DNA from 3 places in the Escherichia marmotae genome. Region 3 is predicted to be linked to each of the others. Evidence: predicted binding sites of a transcription regulator. Region 3 holds the regulator's gene; each other region holds the start of a gene.
The links. The regulator LexA, encoded in region 3, represses DNA repair genes until DNA is damaged. The targets are predictions, from matches to a motif close to TNCTGTATGTACATACAGNA.

Region 1 (7,203 bases), 2.2 Mb from region 3:
GCTCTTTTTCGCCTTCCGTAACGTGCAATACGCTCATGCAACGATGTTCATTACGCTGTTGGTGCTGCTGTGCTTCAATCTGCTGGGTGAGGGTTTTGAAGTGGCGCTGCCACGCGTAATCGATACGCTAATCGGGTGTGCCATAGCATGGGCAGCGGTAAGTTACATCTGGCCAGACTGGCGTTTCCGCAATCTGCCCAGGATGCTTGAACGCGCGACCGAGGCCAACTGCCGCTATCTCGATGCCATTCTCGAGCAATATCATCAGGGACGTGATAACCGTCTGGCGTATCGTATTGCCCGCCGCGATGCCCACAACCGCGATGCAGAGCTGGCTTCAGTAGTGTCGAATATGTCCAGCGAACCGAACGTTACACCGCAAATTCGCGAAGACGCGTTCCGGTTACTGTGTCTCAACCATACATTCACCAGCTACATCTCAGCCCTCGGCGCACACCGTGAGCAGTTAACTAATCCTGAAATTCTGGCGTTTCTTGATGATGCTGTTTGCTACGTTGATGACGCGCTACATCATCAACCTGCCGATGAAGAACGCGTCAATCAGGCATTAGCAGGCCTGAAACAACGGATGCAGCAACTTGAGCCGCGAGCAGACAGCAAGGAGCCTCTAGTTGTACAACAAATCGGGTTATTGATTGCATTACTGCCAGAAATTGGCCGCCTGCAGCACAGGATTACTCAAGTTCCGCAGGAAAATCCTGCTTTGGCGTAATAGAATCAGCCCATTCAGCAAGCTCCTGGCGGCGTGCCACCGGGAGCGCTGCTTCATGAATACCGATAATTGCGCCTTCAAGCATAAACAAGATCTTTTCTGTCACCAGACTATTTTGCTGCCGCAGCCGCAACCAACACATTTTCGCCCCAAGTATACGTAACGCCCGTACATCCTTAATCCCCACTTCCCCGAGAATAGCTTCCAGATGAAAAGACATATTGGGCAAATCTTTCAGTCTTTCCCGGGTATTACGTGTAGTTTTCTCTTTAAGCGCTGCGTCGAGAGAATATTTTGACAGACGTACCAGCTTCAGTTGATTTCGCCATAAACTTTCATCAACCCGATAGTAATTGAGAGTAACGAACCGTCCACACTTTTTATATGTCAGCCAGACTGGCGGATGTTTTACACAGTATTGTGCGCTTTGCTCACAAGCCCGAAGATACAACTCACCATCAGAAACTACCGCAAATACCGTGTCGTCAACGGTCAGACTGTAACTACCAAACAATGATCGGTATTCAATTGTGCCCAACGTTGCCAGGTATTTCTGTGACTTATAGATCCGCTTATAGGAGAGGCTTTTCATAAAATTCCTTTTAAAATCATAATATAAAAGAATGATTCACATTAACGGATCCGTTAAATACGAAAATAGGCAACTTATTCTCAAGGGGCAAGATTAATTTATGTTTTCCAGCCACCAACGACAATATTTGCGAGGCACTTTCCGAAAATAGGGTTGATCTTTGTTGTCACCGAGTGTACTGTATATATATACAGTAACTCACAGGGCTGGATTGATTATGTACACTTCAGGCTATGCACATCGTTCTTCGTTGTTCTCATCCGCAACAAGCAAAATCGCGCGTGTCTCTACGGAAAACACTACAGCTGGGCTAATTAGTGAAGTTGTCTATCGCGAAGATCAGCCCATGATGACGCAACTCTTGCTTTTGCCATTATTACAACAACTCGGCCAACAATCGCGTTGGCAGTTATGGTTAACGCCACAACAAAAATTGAGTCGTGAATGGGTTCAGGCTGCTGGACTACCTTTAACGAAAGTGATGCAGATCAACCAGCTTTCCCCTTGCCACACAGTGGAATCAATGGTTCGCGCATTACGCACAGGAAATTACAGCGTGGTGATCGGTTGGTTAGCAGATGATCTGACAGAAGAAGAACATGCTGAACTTGTGGATGCCGCCAATGAAGGTAACGCAATGGGGTTCATTATGCGTCCAGTAAGCGCATCCTCTCACGCCACGAGACAACTTTCCGGGTTAAAAATTCACTCTAATTTGTATCATTAAGTAAATTTAGGATTAATCCTGGAACTTTTTTTAGCGTCCGGCTGATGATTTCACTCATGGCTCATTTTCCCTGCGGAGGCTTGTCTGAAGCGGTTTCCGCGATTTTATGCTGTAAATTATCGTTAACAAAAAAGGTTAAACGTACCTTATACAAATCTTTTTTTTCATATGCCTGACGGAGTTCACACTTGTAAGTTTTCAACTACGTTGTAGACTTTACATCGCCAGGGGTGCTCGGCATAAGCCGAAGATATCGGTAGAGTTAATATTGAGCAGATCCCCGGTGAAGGATTTAACCGTGTTATCTCGTTGGAGATATTCATGGCGTATTTTGGATGATAACGAGGCGCAAAAAATGAAAAAGACAGCTATCGCGATTGCAGTGGCACTGGCTGGTTTCGCTACCGTAGCGCAGGCCGCTCCGAAAGATAACACCTGGTACACTGGTGCTAAACTGGGCTGGTCCCAGTACCATGACACTGGTTTCATTCCTAACAATGGTCCGACCCACGAAAACCAACTGGGTGCAGGTGCTTTTGGTGGTTACCAGGTTAACCCGTATGTTGGCTTTGAAATGGGTTACGACTGGTTAGGTCGTATGCCGTACAAAGGCGACAACATCAATGGCGCATACAAAGCTCAGGGCGTTCAACTGACCGCTAAACTGGGTTACCCAATCACTGACGATCTGGACATCTACACTCGTCTGGGTGGTATGGTATGGCGTGCGGACACCAAGGCTAACGTACCTGGTGGCGCATCCTATAAAGACCACGACACCGGCGTTTCCCCGGTATTCGCAGGTGGTGTTGAGTACGCGATCACTCCTGAAATCGCTACCCGTCTGGAATACCAGTGGACCAACAACATCGGTGACGCACACACCATCGGCACTCGTCCGGACAACGGCCTGCTGAGCCTGGGTGTTTCCTACCGTTTCGGTCAGGGCGAAGCAGCTCCAGTAGTTGCTCCGGCTCCAGCTCCGGCACCGGAAGTACAGACCAAGCACTTCACTCTGAAGTCTGACGTTCTGTTCAACTTCAACAAAGCAACCCTGAAACCGGAAGGTCAGGCTGCTCTGGATCAGCTGTACAGCCAACTGAGCAACCTGGATCCGAAAGACGGTTCCGTAGTTGTTCTGGGTTACACTGACCGCATCGGTTCTGACGCTTACAACCAGGCTCTGTCCGAGCGTCGTGCTCAGTCCGTCGTTGATTACCTGATCTCTAAAGGTATCCCGTCTGACAAAATCTCTGCACGTGGTATGGGCGAATCCAACCCGGTTACCGGCAACACCTGTGACAACGTGAAACAGCGCGCTGCACTGATCGACTGCCTGGCTCCGGATCGTCGCGTAGAGATCGAAGTTAAAGGTATCAAAGACGTTGTAACTCAGCCGCAGGCTTAAGTTCTCGTCTGATAAAAAACCCCGCTTCACGCGGGGTTTTTTTCGTCTTCAGTAAAGTAAATAATCTTTGCAAGTTATTCCTTACCCAGCAAGGCCTGCAAATCCTGCTTCAAAGAAGACATTTTATTCGCATATTTTTCTTTGTTTTCTGCATCTTCAATTAGCTGGACAATCGTTTCGGAAAGCGTTTTACCGCGACGCTGCGCAAGACCTGCCAGCCGTTGCCAGACAATAAATTCCAGATCAATTGATTTCTTACGTGTGTACTGATGTTCCGCATTAAAATGGCGTTTCCGTCTGGCCCGAATGGTCTGCTTCATGCGATTGACCAGCTCCGGATTCATATGCTTTTCAATCCAGCCATTAACATGCACGGGTTCATTTTCCAGCGATAGCAACACGTCAACGGCTTCCTGGGCGGCACTGGCTTCCAGGTAACGGGTGATTAACTCCCCTTCACGGTGTTTCTTCACCAGATACTTCCATTTCCAACCGCTTTCCAGATTTTCAAGTTGTTGATATTTCATAGCGATCTCAATGTTACCCTGTAACTCTTTACAGAATATCAGTTTTTTAACTGTGTGATGAAAAGAATCTCGCATCCTGTGATGCTTTAGCGTGAATGCCTGGTCTTTTGTCAGCGCTTTCCACGTGTGCTGAAGTGTCGGTTACGGTATAATCGCATCTTTGACAACAGACTAAAAAACATCAACTTTGACCATTACGAAACTTGCATGGCGTGACTTAGTCCCTGATACCGAAAGCTATCAGGAAGTATTTGCACAGCCACATTTGATTGACGAAAACGAGCCTTTATTCAGTGACATTCAACCGCGGCTGCAATTTGCGCTGGAACAGTTACTGCACGCCCGAGCATCATCCTCTTTTATGCTGGCGAAAGCCCCGGAAGAGTCCGAGTATCTGAATTTCATTGCCGATGCCGCAAGCACGCTACAAAGCGATGCAGGCCAACTGATGGGCGGTCACTATGAGATTTCCGGCCACACCATTCGCTTACGTAACGCCGTTAGCGCAAATGATAATTTCGCAACACTAACGCAAGTCGTCATTGCTGACTGGGTGGAAGCGGAACAACTCTTTGGCTGCCTTCGCCAGTTTAATGGCGACATTACCTTGCAACCAGGGCTGGTGCATCAGGCAAATGGCGGTATTTTAATCATCTCCTTGCGTACACTGCTGGCACAACCTCTGCTGTGGATGCGGCTGAAAAATATCGTCAAGCGCGAACGTTTTGACTGGGTAGCGTTTGATGAGTCGCGCCCCCTCCCTGTCTCTGTTCCTTCAATACCGCTGAAGCTTAAAGTCATTCTGGTCGGTGAACGCGAGTCATTGGCTGATTTTCAGGAGATGGAGCCGGAACTGTCTGAGCAGGCTATTTATAGTGAATTTGAAGATACCCTCCAGATTGTCGATGCGGGATCAGTAAGCCAGTGGTGTCGGTGGGTTACGTTTATCGCCCGACATAACCAGTTACCTGCGCCTGGTGCCGATGCCTGGCCTGTGCTTATCCGCGAAGCCACCCGCTACACAGGTGATCAAGAAACTCTGCCGCTTGGACCGCAGTGGATCCTGCGCCAGTGTAAAGAAGTCGCATCCTTATGCGAAGGCGATAGCTTTACCGGCGAGCAGCTAAACTTGATGCTACAACAGCGGGAATGGCGCGAAGGATTCCTTGCCGAACGGATGCAGGATGAGATCCTTCAGGAGCAGATCCTGATCGAAACCGAAGGTGAACGCGTTGGGCAGATTAACGCTCTTTCGGTTATCGAATTTCCGGGCCATCCGCGCGCTTTTGGCGAACCTTCTCGTATTAGCTGTGTTGTGCATATAGGCGACGGCGAATTTACCGATATCGAACGCAAAGCCGAGCTTGGCGGCAACATACACGCTAAAGGGATGATGATCATGCAGGCGTTCCTGATGTCGGAACTGCAGCTCGAGCAACAGATCCCTTTCTCGGCATCACTGACTTTTGAGCAGTCATATAGCGAAGTGGATGGCGATAGCGCCTCAATGGCTGAACTCTGCGCCCTGATAAGCGCCCTTGCCGATGTACCGGTGAATCAGAGTATCGCTATCACAGGTTCGGTGGATCAATTCGGTCGCGCCCAGCCAGTCGGCGGTTTAAATGAGAAAATTGAAGGTTTCTTCGCTATCTGCCAACAGCGTGAGTTAAGTGGTAAACAAGGCGTGATTATCCCTACGGCTAACGTTCGCCATTTGAGTCTTCACAGCGAACTGGTGAAGGCGGTTGAGGAAGGCAAATTCACAATCTGGGCAGTGGACGATGTCACTGATGCACTGCCTTTATTATTAAATCTGATGTGGGATGGCGAAGGCCAGACGACGTTGATGCAGACCATACAGGAGCGTATTGCGCAAGCATCGCAACAGGAAGGTCGTCACCGTTTTCCGTGGCCATTACGTTGGCTGAACTGGTTTATTCCGAACTGATCGGACTTGTTCAGCGTACACGTGTTAGCTATCCTGCGTGCTTCAATAAAATAAGGCTTACAGAGAACATGGTAGATAAACGCGAATCCTATACAAAAGAAGACCTTCTTGCCTCTGGTCGCGGTGAACTGTTTGGCGCAAAAGGCCCACAATTGCCAGCGCCGAACATGCTAATGATGGATCGGGTGGTCAAAATGACCGAAACCGGTGGCAACTTCGACAAAGGGTATGTTGAAGCAGAACTGGATATTAACCCGGATCTGTGGTTCTTCGGTTGTCACTTCATCGGTGATCCGGTAATGCCGGGATGTCTGGGCCTGGATGCCATGTGGCAGTTGGTAGGGTTCTACCTGGGCTGGCTGGGCGGCGAAGGTAAAGGCCGCGCACTGGGCGTAGGCGAAGTGAAATTCACTGGTCAGGTTCTACCTACGGCAAAAAAAGTGACCTATCGTATTCACTTTAAACGCATTGTTAACCGTCGCTTGATCATGGGTCTGGCAGACGGCGAAGTACTGGTTGATGGTCGTCTGATCTACACCGCCAGCGATCTGAAAGTTGGTCTGTTCCAGGATACTTCTGCATTCTGATTTAAATCAGGCTGCATATTAAAAGGCGAAACCTCCGCATTGCGGAGGTTTCTTTTTAAAGAGACAGAATCAGGCCATAACTACCCTGTCCGCCATGGCTTCTCGCCAGCCTCCCAGCCATTCTGACCTTTGATTCAGCGTCTGATAGGGACACATTTCTTTTGAGCGTCCGGCGATGCCGGCCTGATAACCACGTTGATGTGCCCGTTCCAGGCGATCTCGTTTTTGTCTCTTCATGCCTCGTTTCCCTCATACTGGTTTCTGGTGGAAAAGAAAACAGTGATTACTAAATGTGCAATCACAGTTAAGCAATACCGCGAATCATAACTGCCGTCAATGCGCAAAATTCACGCCACTGTCATATTTGTGAGCCACACGGACATGTTGGTTGTACAAAAAATGTGAAGAGGAACAAGTTTTTTACTGCGAATTGCACAAAAAAACCGCCTCTGGCAACATGCCGGAGACGGTTATATTTACAAATATTTATAATTAAGGTAGACGCTTTATCTCTTGCGCAATAGCAGCGGCTTCCTGACTCCAGACATTAGCCAGCACTTTGACCATTTCATCGTAACCATCCTGATTTTGTACCCCTTCCAGACGGAACGGCCGTTTGATCAGTTGTCCCTGGTGATTCAATAGCCACTCGCCACTGACAATAACCTTGCCATCATAGCG
Region 2 (7,203 bases), 1.7 Mb from region 3:
CGCTTCGCGCGGCCTTTTGATTAAATAAACCCAAGCAGAGAAAAAAACACATACCCAGCAGCAATACAAATGACCGGCAAGATATAGAGTGAAAAAAACTGCAAGAAAATGGTATGGTGCGGAACAACAATGCGTGACTCAATCTGTTCACGCGTTAATCCCTCGTCTCCTTTAGCCTTCTCCAGAATGAGTTGATCCTCAACACCTTCACGTAAGAAACGCGCCTGGCGGCTCATACGGGCACCGGAGTCTTGCAACGCAAGTCCAACAAATATCAGGATGAAAATCACCCAGAACATAATATTCACACCGCCATTAAAATTGGGCGTCGGTGAGTTGTACCAGAACAGATTCAAAAAAGGCGTATTCGCCTGCATCATATCGATCATGACATGGGTAAAGTCGAGCATGACCGCATTAATGCCTTCCTGATTTTCCTGCCGGGTATTCATAAATTTCAGCAAAGAAATCAGCGTAGAGATCAGTGCGGGTATAAAAATCACCCAACCGAAAATCCTTTTCAAAACAGCAATGCGTCCAGCTTGTTGATACGTCATGAGTTCTCCTTGATTAAGACGCGTCGATTCACTTAGTTTACCTGTAGATATCTGTTTTCGCCCATTCTTTAAAGGCGATATGATAGGCGCTTAATCATAAGCACTGCTTAATACCTTACACTTAATGCTCTAAAGGAGAGGTTGTAATGTCAACCCCGCGACAGATTCTTGCTGCAATTTTCGATATGGATGGATTACTTATCGACTCTGAACCTTTATGGGATCGAGCCGAACTGGATGTGATGGCAAGCCTGGGGGTGGACATCTCCCGTCGTAACGAGCTACCGGACACCTTAGGTTTACGCATCGATATGGTGGTTGATCTGTGGTACGCCCGACAACCGTGGCGTGGGCCGGGTCGTCAGGAAGTGGTAGAACGGGTTATTGCTCGTGCCATTTCACTGGTTGAAGAGACTCGGCCATTACTGCCTGGTGTGCGTGAGGCCGTTGCGCTGTGCAAAGAACACGGTTTATTGGTTGGCCTGGCCTCTGCGTCGCCGTTACATATGCTGGAAAAAGTGCTGACCATGTTTGACTTACGTGACAGTTTCGATGCCCTCGCCTCCGCAGAAAAACTGCCTTACAGCAAACCGCACCCGCAAGTGTATCTCGACTGCGCAGCAAAGCTGGGTATTGATCCGCTGGCCTGCGTGGCGCTGGAAGATTCTGTAAACGGTATGATCGCCTCTAAAGCAGCCCGTATGCGTTCCATCGTCGTTCCTGCGCCAGAAGCGCAAAATGATCCACGTTTTGTGTTGGCAAACGTGAAGCTTTCATCTCTCACCGAACTCACCGCGGAAGACCTCCTCGGCTAATAAAAATCGGGCAGTGTCATCACTGCCCCTGGTTTTTTATCTGAATTTTTATTCAACTGGCGGATTTATCATCATTTTGTGATAAAGAGTTACACCGTCACCACTTCCGCACACTGTATAAAAATCCTATACTGTACGTATCGACAGTTTAGTGAGTTTTATCATGACGGCGGAAGGTCACCTTCTTTTTTCTATTGCTTGCGCGGTATTTGCCAAAAATGCCGAACTAACGCCCGTGCTGGCACAGGGTGACTGGTGGCATATTGTCCCTTCCGCAATCTTAACGTGTCTGTTACCGGACATCGACCACCCAAAATCGTTTCTTGGGCAGCGATTAAAGTGGATATCAAAACCCATTGCCCGGGCATTTGGACACCGTGGATTTACCCACAGTCTGCTGGCGGTCTTTGCGTTGCTGGCGACCTTTTATCTTAAAGTTCCGGAAAGCTGGTTTATTCCGGCTGATGCTTTGCAAGGTATGGTGCTGGGTTATTTGAGCCATATCCTTGCCGATATGCTGACACCGGCTGGCGTTCCCCTCCTCTGGCCATGTCGCTGGCGCTTCCGCCTGCCAATTCTGGTGCCACAAAAAGGCAATCAACTGGAACGTTTTCTCTGCATGGCATTATTTGTCTGGTCGGTGTGGATGCCCCATTCATTGCCCGAAAACAGTGCCGTGCGTTGGTCATCGGAAATGATCAATACCTTGCAGATCCAGTTTCATCGCCTTATTAAGCATCAGGTTGAATATTAAAGCGGCAAAAACCGTCTTTCTGGAATAAGCAATTCCATTTGAATATAAGAGCCAGCTCACAGTTCTGTTAATCTTGCGACAACACTATGACTGTTACACAGTGATAGAAATAATAAGATCAGGAGAACGGGGATGAACTTTCCATTAATTGCGAACATCGTGGTGTTCGTTGTGCTGCTGTTTGCGTTGGCCCAGACTCGCCACAAACAGTGGAGTCTGGCAAAAAAAGTGCTGGTGGGTCTGGTGATGGGCGTGGTCTTTGGCCTTGCTCTGCACACCATTTATGGTTCTGACAGCCAGGTACTTAAAGATTCTGTACAGTGGTTTAACATTGTCGGTAACGGCTATGTTCAGCTACTGCAAATGATCGTCATGCCGTTAGTATTCGCCTCTATTCTGAGCGCGGTTGCTCGCCTGCATAACGCATCTCAGTTAGGCAAAATCAGTTTTCTGACCATCGGTACGCTGCTGTTTACCACGCTGATTGCGGCGCTGGTCGGTGTGCTGGTGACCAACCTGTTTGGTCTGACTGCTGAAGGTCTGGTTCAGGGTGGCGCAGAGACGGCGCGTCTGAACGCTATCGAAAGCAACTATGTTGGTAAAGTTGCAGACTTAAGTGTTCCGCAACTCATTCTGTCCTTTATCCCGAAAAACCCGTTTGCCGATTTGACTGGTGCCAATCCGACGTCAATTATCAGCGTGGTAATTTTTGCCGCCTTCCTTGGTGTCGCCGCGCTAAAACTGCTGAAAGATGATGCGCCGAAAGGTGAACGCGTCTTAACCGCTATCGACACGCTGCAAAGCTGGGTGATGAAACTGGTTCGCCTGGTCATGCAATTGACCCCTTACGGCGTGCTTGCGCTGATGACCAAAGTCGTTGCCGGTTCCAATCTGCAAGACATCATTAAGCTGGGTAGCTTCGTTGTCGCGTCCTACCTGGGTCTTATCATTATGTTTGCGGTACATGGCATTCTGCTGGGTATTAACGGCGTAAGCCCGCTGAAATACTTCCGTAAAGTATGGCCAGTACTGACGTTTGCCTTCACCAGTCGCTCCAGCGCCGCGTCTATTCCGCTGAACGTAGAAGCGCAAACGCGTCGTCTGGGTGTTCCTGAATCCATTGCCAGTTTCGCCGCTTCTTTCGGTGCGACCATTGGTCAGAACGGCTGTGCTGGTTTGTATCCGGCAATGCTGGCGGTGATGGTTGCGCCTACAGTTGGCATTAACCCACTGGATCCAGTGTGGATTGCGACACTCGTCGGTATCGTCACGGTGAGTTCAGCCGGTGTTGCAGGTGTTGGTGGTGGTGCGACATTCGCCGCGTTGATTGTTCTGCCAGCAATGGGCTTACCGGTAACGCTGGTGGCTCTGCTAATCTCCGTTGAACCGCTTATCGATATGGGCCGAACTGCATTGAACGTTAGCGGCTCAATGACCGCAGGTACGCTGACCAGCCAGTGGCTGAAGCAAACCGATAAGTCCATTCTGGACAGCGAAGACGACGCCGAGCTGGCACACCGTTAATCCTGGTTTATAACGCAAAGCGCCTGTCATCCGACAGGCGTTTATTTATTCTTCGATCTCATTTTCTTGCCGCACCTGATTTGCCCAACGCTGGGCCGACTCCGGTACGCTAAACGCCGGTGAGCGCAGGAATGATTCCCCCACCAGGACAAACGCCACATACTTGCCGCGCAGTATCCAGACATCACGAAACGAATCCATTTTAACCGCATGTTCTGGCGGCGCGGGTTCTGTGCGCGGAACATAGCTAATAATCGGGCGGTTTTGCTGACGTAGCGGTTTCTTCATTACTGGCTTCACTAAACGCATATTAAAAATCAGAAAAACTGTAGTTTAGCCGATTTAGCCCCCGTCCGTCCTGCTTTGCGTACATTCCCAAAAACCTTCTCTGGCACCACTTCCAGAGCGAGATCCCCCTGGTGGTCTATAGTTAGAAGGTTTTTTGACCAAAACAGCGGCCCTTTCAGCAATGAAATAAGGAGACGAGTTCAATGTCGCAACATAAAGAAAAGAACCCACATCAGCACCAGTCCCCCCTGCACGATTCGAGCGAAGCGAAACCCGGAATGGACTCACTGGCACCTGAGGACGGCTCTCATCGTCCAGCGGCTGAACCGACCCCGCCTGGTGCGCAACCTACTGCGCCAGGTAGCCTGAAAGCGCCGGATACGCGTAATGAAAAAATAAATTCCCTGGAAGATGTGCGTAAAGGCAGCGAGAATTATGCACTGACCACCAATCAGGGCGTACGCATAGCCGACGATCAAAACTCCCTGCGTGCCGGTAGCCGTGGGCCTACGCTGCTGGAAGATTTTATTCTGCGTGAGAAAATCACTCACTTTGACCACGAACGCATCCCGGAGCGTATTGTTCACGCACGCGGTTCTGCTGCTCACGGCTATTTCCAGCCGTATAAAAACTTGAGCGACATCACCAAAGCCGATTTTCTGTCTGATCCGAACAAAATCACTCCGGTATTTGTGCGCTTCTCTACCGTTCAGGGAGGCGCTGGCTCGGCAGATACCGTGCGTGATATCCGTGGTTTCGCCACCAAGTTCTATACCGAAGAAGGTATTTTTGATCTCGTTGGCAACAACACGCCGATCTTCTTTATTCAGGATGCACACAAATTCCCCGATTTTGTTCATGCGGTAAAACCGGAGCCGCACTGGGCGATCCCACAGGGAGGCAGCGCCCACGACACTTTCTGGGATTATGTTTCCCTGCAACCTGAAACCCTGCATAACGTAATGTGGGCGATGTCAGACCGTGGGCTCCCCCGCAGTTATCGCACAATGGAAGGCTTCGGCATTCACACCTTCCGCCTGATTAACGCCGAAGGTAAAGCAACCTTTGTGCGTTTCCACTGGAAACCACTGGCAGGTAAAGCCTCGCTGGTATGGGATGAGGCGCAGAAACTGACGGGGCGAGACCCGGACTTCCACCGTCGCGAACTGTGGGAAGCGATTGAAGCGGGCGACTTCCCGGAATATGAACTTGGCTTCCAGTTGATTGCGGAAGAGGATGAATTCAAATTCGACTTCGACCTGCTTGACCCAACAAAACTTATCCCGGAAGAGTTAGTCCCCGTTCAGCGCATCGGTAAAATGGTGCTCAATCGTAACCCGGATAACTTTTTTGCCGAAAATGAACAAGTGGCTTTCCATCCTGGACACATTGTCCCCGGTCTGGATTTCACCAACGATCCGCTGTTGCAGGGGCGTTTGTTCTCCTACACCGACACACAAATCAGCCGTCTTGGCGGGCCGAATTTCCATGAAATTCCAATTAACCGCCCAACCTGCCCGTACCACAATTACCAGCGTGACGGCATGCATCGGATGGGAATCGACACTAACCCAGCAAACTACGAACCGAATTCGATCAACGATAACTGGCCGCGAGAAACACCGCCGGGGCCGAAACGCGGAGGTTTTGAATCCTATCAGGAGCGCGTAGAAGGCAATAAGGTGCGCGAGCGTAGCCCATCGTTTGGCGAATATTATTCCCATCCGCGCCTGTTCTGGTTAAGCCAGACACCATTCGAACAGCGCCATATTATCGATGCTTTCAGCTTTGAGTTGAGTAAAGTTGTACGCCCATATATTCGTGAGCGCGTTGTTGACCAGCTAGCGCATATCGATCTCAACCTGGCGCAAGCGGTAGCAAAAAATCTCGGTATCGCACTGACAGACGACCAACTGAACATTACGCCACCACCGGACGTGAACGGGCTGAAAAAAGATCCTGCGTTAAGTCTGTATGCCATTCCGGATGGGGATGTGAAAGGCCGTGTGGTCGCGATTTTGCTTAATGATGAGGTGAGATCGGCAGACCTTCTGGAAATGCTCAAGGCGCTGAAAGCTAAAGGCGTTCATGCCAAACTGCTTTATTCACGGATGGGAGAAGTGACAGCAGATGACGGTACAGTATTGCCAATAGCCGCTACCTTTGCTGGAGCCCCCTCACTGACGGTTGATGCGGTTATTGTCCCATGCGGCAATATCGCGGATATCGCAGACAACGGCGACGCAAACTACTACCTGATGGAAGCCTATAAACACCTTAAACCGATAGCCCTGACGGGAGATGCACGCAAGTTCAAGGCAACAATCAAGGTCGATGACCAGGGTGAAGAAGGGATTGTTGAAGCCGACAGAGCTGACGGCAATTTTATGAATGAGTTACTGACTCTGATAGCGGCGCACCGCGTCTGGTCACGTATCCCTAAGATTGACAAAATCCCTGCCTGAATATAGGCGGCGCAGTTGCGCCGCCTTTGCCTGATGCACTGCGCTTATCAGGTCTAGCGTAATAATTCATAATATATTGAAATTGCGACACTTTGCTGGCCGGATAAGGTATTTACGCTACATCCGGCAAAACAACATTACCTACACATCAAGATAACTACCCAACCGATAACCTCGCTCGGCAATGGCATACTTCAACGATGCTGATGTCAACACTTCCAGCTCCGTTAACCGTGGAAAACAGTAAGCACTCTGGCGAATCGTATTATCAATAAACGCCGGATGGCACATCACTTCCAGCGAGCGCTCACCGCGATGACTGGAATCATCCACCGCTTGCAGGAACAGGGACTCGCTGATCTCTTCACCATAGAATGCGCTACTGAAGCCCTGCGAACTGCGCAATTTAGCCGGTAAATCACTATCGTTAAATACTGGCTGACGATCGATGCGCAACGCAATCCCCTCTTCAGCGGCAAACCTGGCCACAATCGGGAAAATCTGCGGGAACATATGCACATGATGATGACTATCAAGATGGGTAGGTTTGCGCCCAAACAGCTCAATGAAACGCAGATACTGGCTGGCAAGTTCCTGAGCAATTTCCTCCAGTGGTAAAGCATCTTCTTTTGCCAGTTGCCAGATCCATTTCCCCAACACGCCTTCGCGGGTTAAACCGGGCATTGCAGTTAGCGGCTTGCCCAAGGTGAGGACAAAATGCATCCCGACGGCCAGGCTCGGCTCATCACGACTCAACTGCACCGCATGGTCGATGGCTTCACCATTTACCAGCGCCGTCG
Region 3 (7,203 bases):
CGGATCATGGCGGGGTTGACGCACTGGCTGAGCCATAAACTGAAGCTGAAGGTCAACGCGAAGAAGAGTGCTGTAGCACGCCCTGAAACGCGCAAGTTCCTTGGATACAGCTTCATAAGGGGGCGGAAGGTATGGTGCGTGGTATCGCCGGAGTCGATAAAACGGTTCAAAATGCGGATAAGAGCACTGACCGGACGCAACACAGGGAGAAGCCTTGAACAGCTAACTCAGCCGCTAAGACGATATCTGACGGGCTGGAAAAGTTACTACGGGCTGAACCAGAGGCCATCGCTGATGCGAGAGCTGAACGGATGGATAAGGCGCAGGCTGCGAAGCATACTCTGGAAACAGTGGAAAACGGGCCGCAACCGCTTCAGGGAGTTGCGCAGTCGAGGCGTAAGCAAGGACCTTGCGGCGCAAACAGCAGGAAGCTGCCATAAAGAGTGGCGGATAAGCTGTAGTCCGGCACTGAATATAGCACTCCCCAATAAGCTGTTCTCCAGACTGGGCCTGCCAGAAGTATAGGCAGGCGACGATCAACATAACCGAACCGCCGTATACGGCCCCGTACGTACGGTGGTGTGGGAGGAAGCTGATCGTGAGATCAGCTCCTATCCCGATTATAGTTCGGCTGTATGTAGGGTACAGCTCGATGAATTTGTTTGACGCGCAATAGTGACAGATTTGATTATCAATTCCTATTTTGTTCTAAGGATAAAACCTTAGGTTGTGATCATCCGCACAATCCCTTAGTAACGCCAGCGGTCATAGCGCTGATATTTCGGCACTTTTGGTGCTTTAATCGTCTTGATTACCCACACTACTGCAATCGCCAACAACAGCCACGGCAACAACTTGATCATCAATGCCAGCATACCGCCGAGGAACATAATGGCCGTCGCCACAACCAGCGCGGCGATAATACCCAGCAACGAAACACCAGTGACCATCAACATGACAAAAAAGCCAATAACGAAAAGTAGTTCCAGCATGATGTTCTCCCAAAAATGAAATCTCTTGCTGCCATTACAAGAATCATGCCAAAAACTAATATATTGATTTATCAAAGAAAACGCCCCGCGACCGTGCGCAGGGCGTAGTGAATTTGACTACTTTATGGTGAAAAATTAACGCTTGTCCGCCACCAGTTTGAGCGCGCGTTCCAGCACGTTAATATCGGCACCTGCTTTATGGGCATTTTCACTTAAATAACGCCGCCACTGCCGCGCGCCAGGGATCCCCTGGAACAACCCCAACATATGGCGGGTGATATGACCGAGATACGTACCCTGGCTAAGCTCGCGTTCAATGTACGGATACATGGCTCGTACCACCGCCACCGGATCGGCATCGGTATCCGAGGAACCAAAAATCTCACGATCCACCGCCGCCAGAATGCCGGGGTTTTGATACGCCTCGCGCCCGACCATCACACCATCCATATGTTGCAAATGCGCTTTAGCCTCTTCCAGTGACTTAATACCACCGTTAATCGACATCGTCAGATGCGGGAAATCACGCTTCAGTTGATAGACGCGCGGGTAATCGAGCGGCGGGATTTCACGGTTTTCTTTCGGACTTAAACCAGAAAGCCAGGCTTTACGCGCGTGGATGATAAACATCTCGCATTCACCTTTGCCGGAAACAGTGTTGATGAAATCACAGAGAAATTCATAACTGTCCTGATCATCAATGCCAATACGCGTTTTCACCGTCACCGGAATCGACACCACATCGCGCATCGCTTTCACGCAGTCGGCTACCAATTGCGCATTGCCCATCAGGCACGCGCCAAACATCCCGTTCTGCACCCGGTCAGATGGGCAGCCAACATTCAGGTTGATCTCATCGTATCCGCGCGCTTGTGCCAGCTTCGCACATTGCGCCAGCGCCGCCGGATCGCTTCCACCCAACTGCAACGCCACCGGATGCTCTTCTTCACTGTACGCCAGGTAATCACCTTTACCGTGAATAATCGCCCCGGTGGTCACCATTTCGGTATAGAGCAACGTATTGCGGGAAAGCAGACGCAGGAAATAGCGGCAGTGTCTGTCCGTCCAGTCGAGCATAGGAGCAATCGAGAAACGGTGTGCGGGATAAGCGGTTTGTGATTCTGCTGACATGGCGATTTTTTAAGCATCCGGTGAATTTGGGGCGCTACTATAGCATAACGAATATGCGATCAGGCAATGTGACAGCTATGTCCCCTGTTCTCGGCGTTTAAGTGAGAACTATGGTAAAGTAAGGACATTCTTAACCCCACTTTGAGGTGCCCAATGGAAAAGACCACAACGCAGGAGTTATTAGCGCAGGCTGAGAAACTCTGTGCGCAGCGAAATGTGCGCCTGACCCCGCAGCGCCTGGAAGTGTTACGTTTGATGAGTCTGCAGGAAGGGGCAATCAGCGCCTACGATCTGCTTGATTTGCTGCGTGAAGCCGAGCCGCAAGCCAAGCCGCCAACGGTTTATCGCGCACTAGATTTTCTGCTTGAGCAGGGTTTTGTACATAAGGTGGAATCCACCAACAGCTATGTGCTCTGCCACCTGTTTGATCAACCAACTCATACCTCCGCAATGTTTATTTGCGATCGCTGCGGCGCAGTGAAAGAAGAGTGTGCGGAAGGTGTAGAAAACATCATGCATACACTGGCGGCAAAAATGGGTTTTGCCCTGCGGCATAATGTGATTGAAGCGCACGGATTATGTGCAGCGTGCGTGGAAGTAGAAGCGTGTCGCCATCATGATCAGTGCCAGCATGACCACTCTGTACAGGTGAAAAAGAAACCACGTTAAGAGGGCGTACGTCCTTGTACACATCGGGCAGGAGGGATTAATTACCAGCGGTAATCATGGCGTTTTTCCCAGCTATCAACCTCTTTCTCTGCCTGATCTTTCTGGTAACCGTAACGTTCCTGGATTTTACCCACTAACTGGTCACGTTTACCTTCAATGACCGTCATATCATCATCGGTCAGTTTTCCCCATTGCTCTTTCACTTTACCTTTGAACTGTTTCCAGTTACCGCCGACTTCGTCTTTATTCATATTCAAGTCCTCATCGTTAGGTGGTGAATGAGAGTACGCTCGCTTTTCTTCTGAACGTGGGATTAAGTGTAGTCAGGAATTTGGCTCAGGATTATTTATTCAGAATTTTTAACCATCACGTTTCAGCAAACCAGGTTCCATTGCGCCAATGACGCCGCCAGATAGCCGCCAGAGAAAGCCCGCGCAGAGCCAGAAAGACGGTTAATGCCAACCACAACCCATGATTACCCAACCACGGCAATGTGAGTAACGTAAGTGCAAAACCTGCCGCTGCCACTGCCATGCTGTTTCGCATTTCGGCGGCGCGCGTTGCGCCAATAAACATGCCATCCAGCAGATAACACCAGACTCCCACCAGCGGCAAAATGACCTGCCAGATAAGGTAACGCTCGGCCAGATTCTGAATTTGGGTTAACGAGGTCAGCAACGCGATAATGTGTTCCCCTGCCAGCAGATAAACTACAGAAAACAACAGTGCCACGACACCTGACTGGCGGCACGCTGCGCGCCAGATATCCAGCAATTGACTACCGTCACGCGCGCCATACGCCTGACCAGAATGCGCTTCAACGGCGTAGGCAAAGCCATCCAACGCATAGGCGGTGAAGGTGAGTAACGTCATCAGAACCGCGTTAACAGCGATAATATCGCTCCCCAGCCGCGCGCCAATAACCGTTATTGCGCCAAAGCAGAGTTGCAACAGCAATGAGCGAAGCATGATGTCGCGGTTAAGCGCCAGTAAGCGACGGAAGTTTCCTCGCCAGGCTGTTTTCAGCATTTCGCCGGAGATACCGCGCAGTTTGAGGATTTTACGTACCATGAGCAGACCAATCAGCAACGTCGCATATTCTGCAACAACCGTCGCCAGCGCTGCGCCCTGCACGTTCATATGCAGTCCCATCACCAGCCAGATATCCAGCACAATGTTGAGGATATTGCCAACCACTAACAAAATCACTGGCGCACGGGCATATTGCACACCGAGCAACCAGCCAAGCAGCACCAGATTCGCCAGCGACGCCGGGGCGCTTAGCCAACGGATTTCAAGAAAGCGCCGCGCCTGTTCCAGCACTGCTTCGCTACCACCAACAATATGCAGCGCCAGATCGATAATCGGCGTACGCAGTAGAGCAATCAACGCCCCAGCCCCCAACGCCAACAGCAACGGCTGCACCAGCGCCCGCGCTAATGCCTGAGGATTTTGAGCACCAAAAGCCTGTGCAGTAAGCCCGGTAGTACTCATACGCAAAAACAGCAACAGCATAAAGAGAAAGCTGGTCGCCGTTGCACCAACCGCCACGCCGCCCAGATAAACCGGACTATCAAGATGACCAATAACCGCCGTATCAACCAACCCCAGCAAAGGAACGGTAATATTGGAGAAGATCATGGGTAAGGCGAGATGCCAGAGCGCTTTATCAGATGAAGTGAGGAATGCCATGCCGACAAGCCTGATGAAGAGAGATGAAAAACAAACCGCGACGCCAGGCGGCATCGCGGTATCAGAGATATATTACAGCCAGTCGCCGTTGCGAATAACCCCAACTGCCAGCCCTTCAATAGTGAAGCTCTGCTGACGAAGGTCAACGACAATCGGTTTAAACTCACTGTTTTCTGGCAGCAGTTCGACTTTATTACCCTGCTTTTTCAGACGTTTAACGGTAACTTCGTCATCAATACGCGCGACAACGACCTGACCATTACGTACATCCTGGGTTTTATGCACTGCCAGCAGATCGCCATCCATAATGCCGATATCTTTCATCGACATCCCGCTGACGCGCAGCAGGAAATCGGCATTCGGTTTGAACAGGGAAGGATCGACCTGATAATGACCTTCAATATGCTGTTGCGCCAGAAGCGGTTCACCAGCAGCCACACGGCCTACCAGCGGCAGCCCTTCTTCCTCTTCATGCAACAGACGGATCCCGCGCGATGCGCCGGAAACAATTTCAATAACGCCTTTGCGTGCCAGCGCCTTCAGATGTTCTTCAGCCGCATTTGGGGAACGGAACCCCAAACGCTGCGCGATTTCCGCACGCGTCGGCGGCATACCTGTCTGGCTGATGTGATCACGAATGAGATCAAACACCTCTTGCTGCCTGGCCGTTAACGCTTTCATTCCGCCCCCTGGGTGTATATACAGTTATGCTGTGAGTATATACAGCAAAAGGTGATTTTGGAACCATAAACTGCACAATAAACCAGAGATTTATCGAATTCTGGAAGGGTTATCCAAAATGCGACCATAACAGGATGCACCAGGTAATCACTGCGACGATAATCGCGATCAACACCGCCGCGGACCCCATATCTTTCGCTCGCCCGGAAAGCTCATGGTATTCGGAGCCAATACGGTCAACTACGGCCTCGATGGCGCTATTGAGAATTTCTACGATCATGACCAACATGACGGAGCTAATAAGCAGTACGCGGGTTATCGCGTCCACATCCAGCCAGCAGGCGATGATCACCGCCAACAATACCGCAACGCCTTCCTGACGGAATGCCGCTTCGTTGATCCATGCTGCGCGTAACCCTTTCCAGGAATAGCCAGCAGCTTTGATAATTCGAGTGAATCCAGTGGTATTATTGGCCATTGAAAGAACCTTTTTACATTATGAGCGTCAATATCAGTGTACCGTTAAATCCGATGACTCGGGTTTGCATAACGCCGCGCGAAACATGAGCGGATACCACAGAATTTCCCATGACTTTCTGCTATCCTTGCCGCGCATTTGCATTATTAACCAGAGGCTTTACATCGTTTATGTCCGGCTGGCCACGAATTTACTACAAATTACTGAATTTACCATTAAGCATCCTGGTAAAAAGCAAGTCTATTCCGGCAGATCCTGCCCCGGAACTGGGACTCGATACCTCTCGTCCAATTATGTACGTTTTACCGTACAACTCAAAAGCGGATTTGCTGACGTTGCGCGCCCAGTGTCTGGCACATGATCTGCCCGACCCATTAGAGCCGCTGGAGATCGACGGCACGCTGCTGCCACGCTATGTGTTTATTCACGGCGGGCCGCGTGTTTTCACCTATTACACGCCAAAAGAAGAATCCATTAAGCTGTTCCACGATTATCTCGACCTGCACCGCAGCAACCCGAATCTGGATGTGCAGATGGTACCGGTATCGGTGATGTTTGGTCGTGCGCCGGGGCGCGAAAAAGGCGAAGTAAACCCACCGTTGCGTATACTCAACGGCGTGCAGAAATTTTTCGCCGTACTGTGGCTTGGTCGCGACAGTTTTGTGCGTTTCTCGCCGTCAGTTTCGCTGCGTCGCATGGCTGATGAACACGGCACGGATAAAATTATCGCCCAGAAACTGGCGCGCGTGGCACGTATGCACTTTGCCCGCCAGCGCCTTGCTGCCGTGGGTCCACGCCTGCCTGCCCGTCAGGACTTGTTCAATAAGCTACTTGCCTCCCGCGCCATTGCCAAAGCGGTAGAAGATGAAGCCCGCAGCAAAAAAATCTTCCATGAAAAAGCGCAGCAAAACGCTATTGCGCTGATGGAAGAGATTGCGGCGAACTTCTCTTACGAGATGATCCGCCTGACTGACCGTATTCTGGGCTTCACCTGGAACCGGCTTTATCAGGGCATCAACGTCCATAACGCCGAGCGCGTTCGCCAGTTGGCCCACGACGGTCATGAGCTGGTATATGTGCCTTGCCATCGCAGTCACATGGACTACCTGCTGCTCTCTTACGTGCTTTATCACCAGGGGCTGGTGCCGCCGCATATCGCCGCTGGGATCAACCTGAACTTCTGGCCTGCCGGGCCGATTTTCCGCCGTCTGGGTGCGTTCTTTATTCGCCGTACGTTTAAAGGCAATAAACTCTACTCCACAGTTTTCCGCGAATATCTCGGTGAACTGTTCAGCCGTGGTTATTCCGTTGAGTACTTTGTGGAGGGTGGGCGTTCGCGAACGGGGCGTCTGCTTGATCCAAAAACCGGCACCCTGTCGATGACCATTCAGGCGATGCTGCGTGGCGGTACACGCCCGATTACGCTGATTCCGATCTACATCGGTTATGAACACGTCATGGAAGTGGGGACTTACGCCAAAGAACTGCGCGGCGCGACGAAAGAGAAAGAGAGCCTGCCACAGATGCTGCGCGGCTTAAGCAAACTGCGTAATCTTGGAC

Region 1: sulA (SOS-induced cell division inhibitor SulA) is a predicted target of LexA. The motif match lies at 1,502-1,521, and genes of this name have one in related genera.
Region 2: C1192_RS03655 (metal-dependent hydrolase) is a predicted target of LexA. The motif match lies at 1,502-1,521, and genes of this name have one in related genera.

Annotation. Positions count from the first base shown of each region.
Region 1 is NZ_CP025979.1:1,390,353-1,397,555, forward strand. It holds gene yccS (YccS family putative transporter) at 1-733, shown strand, start outside; gene sxy (CRP-S regulon transcriptional coactivator Sxy) at 696-1,325, opposite strand; gene sulA (SOS-induced cell division inhibitor SulA) at 1,543-2,052, shown strand; gene ompA (porin OmpA) at 2,408-3,460, shown strand; gene matP (macrodomain Ter protein MatP) at 3,535-3,987, opposite strand; gene C1192_RS07460 (AAA family ATPase) at 4,175-5,935, shown strand; gene fabA (bifunctional 3-hydroxydecanoyl-ACP dehydratase/trans-2-decenoyl-ACP isomerase) at 6,004-6,522, shown strand; gene rmf (ribosome modulation factor) at 6,592-6,759, opposite strand; gene pqiC (membrane integrity-associated transporter subunit PqiC) at 7,015-7,203, opposite strand, start outside.
Region 2 is NZ_CP025979.1:676,051-683,253, reverse strand. It holds gene C1192_RS03665 (YniB family protein) at 21-557, opposite strand; gene hxpB (hexitol phosphatase HxpB) at 704-1,372, shown strand; gene C1192_RS03655 (metal-dependent hydrolase) at 1,536-2,126, shown strand; gene tcyP (cystine/sulfocysteine:cation symporter) at 2,259-3,650, shown strand; gene cedA (cell division activator CedA) at 3,696-3,959, opposite strand; gene katE (catalase HPII) at 4,142-6,403, shown strand; gene chbG (chitin disaccharide deacetylase) at 6,545-7,203, opposite strand, start outside.
Region 3 is NZ_CP025979.1:3,611,428-3,618,630, reverse strand. It holds gene ltrA (group II intron reverse transcriptase/maturase) at 1-525, shown strand, start outside; gene pspG (envelope stress response protein PspG) at 750-992, opposite strand; gene dusA (tRNA dihydrouridine(20/20a) synthase DusA) at 1,128-2,123, opposite strand; gene zur (zinc uptake transcriptional repressor Zur) at 2,277-2,792, shown strand; gene C1192_RS18550 (CsbD family protein) at 2,834-3,043, opposite strand; gene dinF (MATE family efflux transporter DinF) at 3,159-4,484, opposite strand; gene lexA (transcriptional repressor LexA) at 4,557-5,165, opposite strand; gene dgkA (diacylglycerol kinase) at 5,275-5,643, opposite strand; gene plsB (glycerol-3-phosphate 1-O-acyltransferase PlsB) at 5,814-7,203, shown strand, end outside.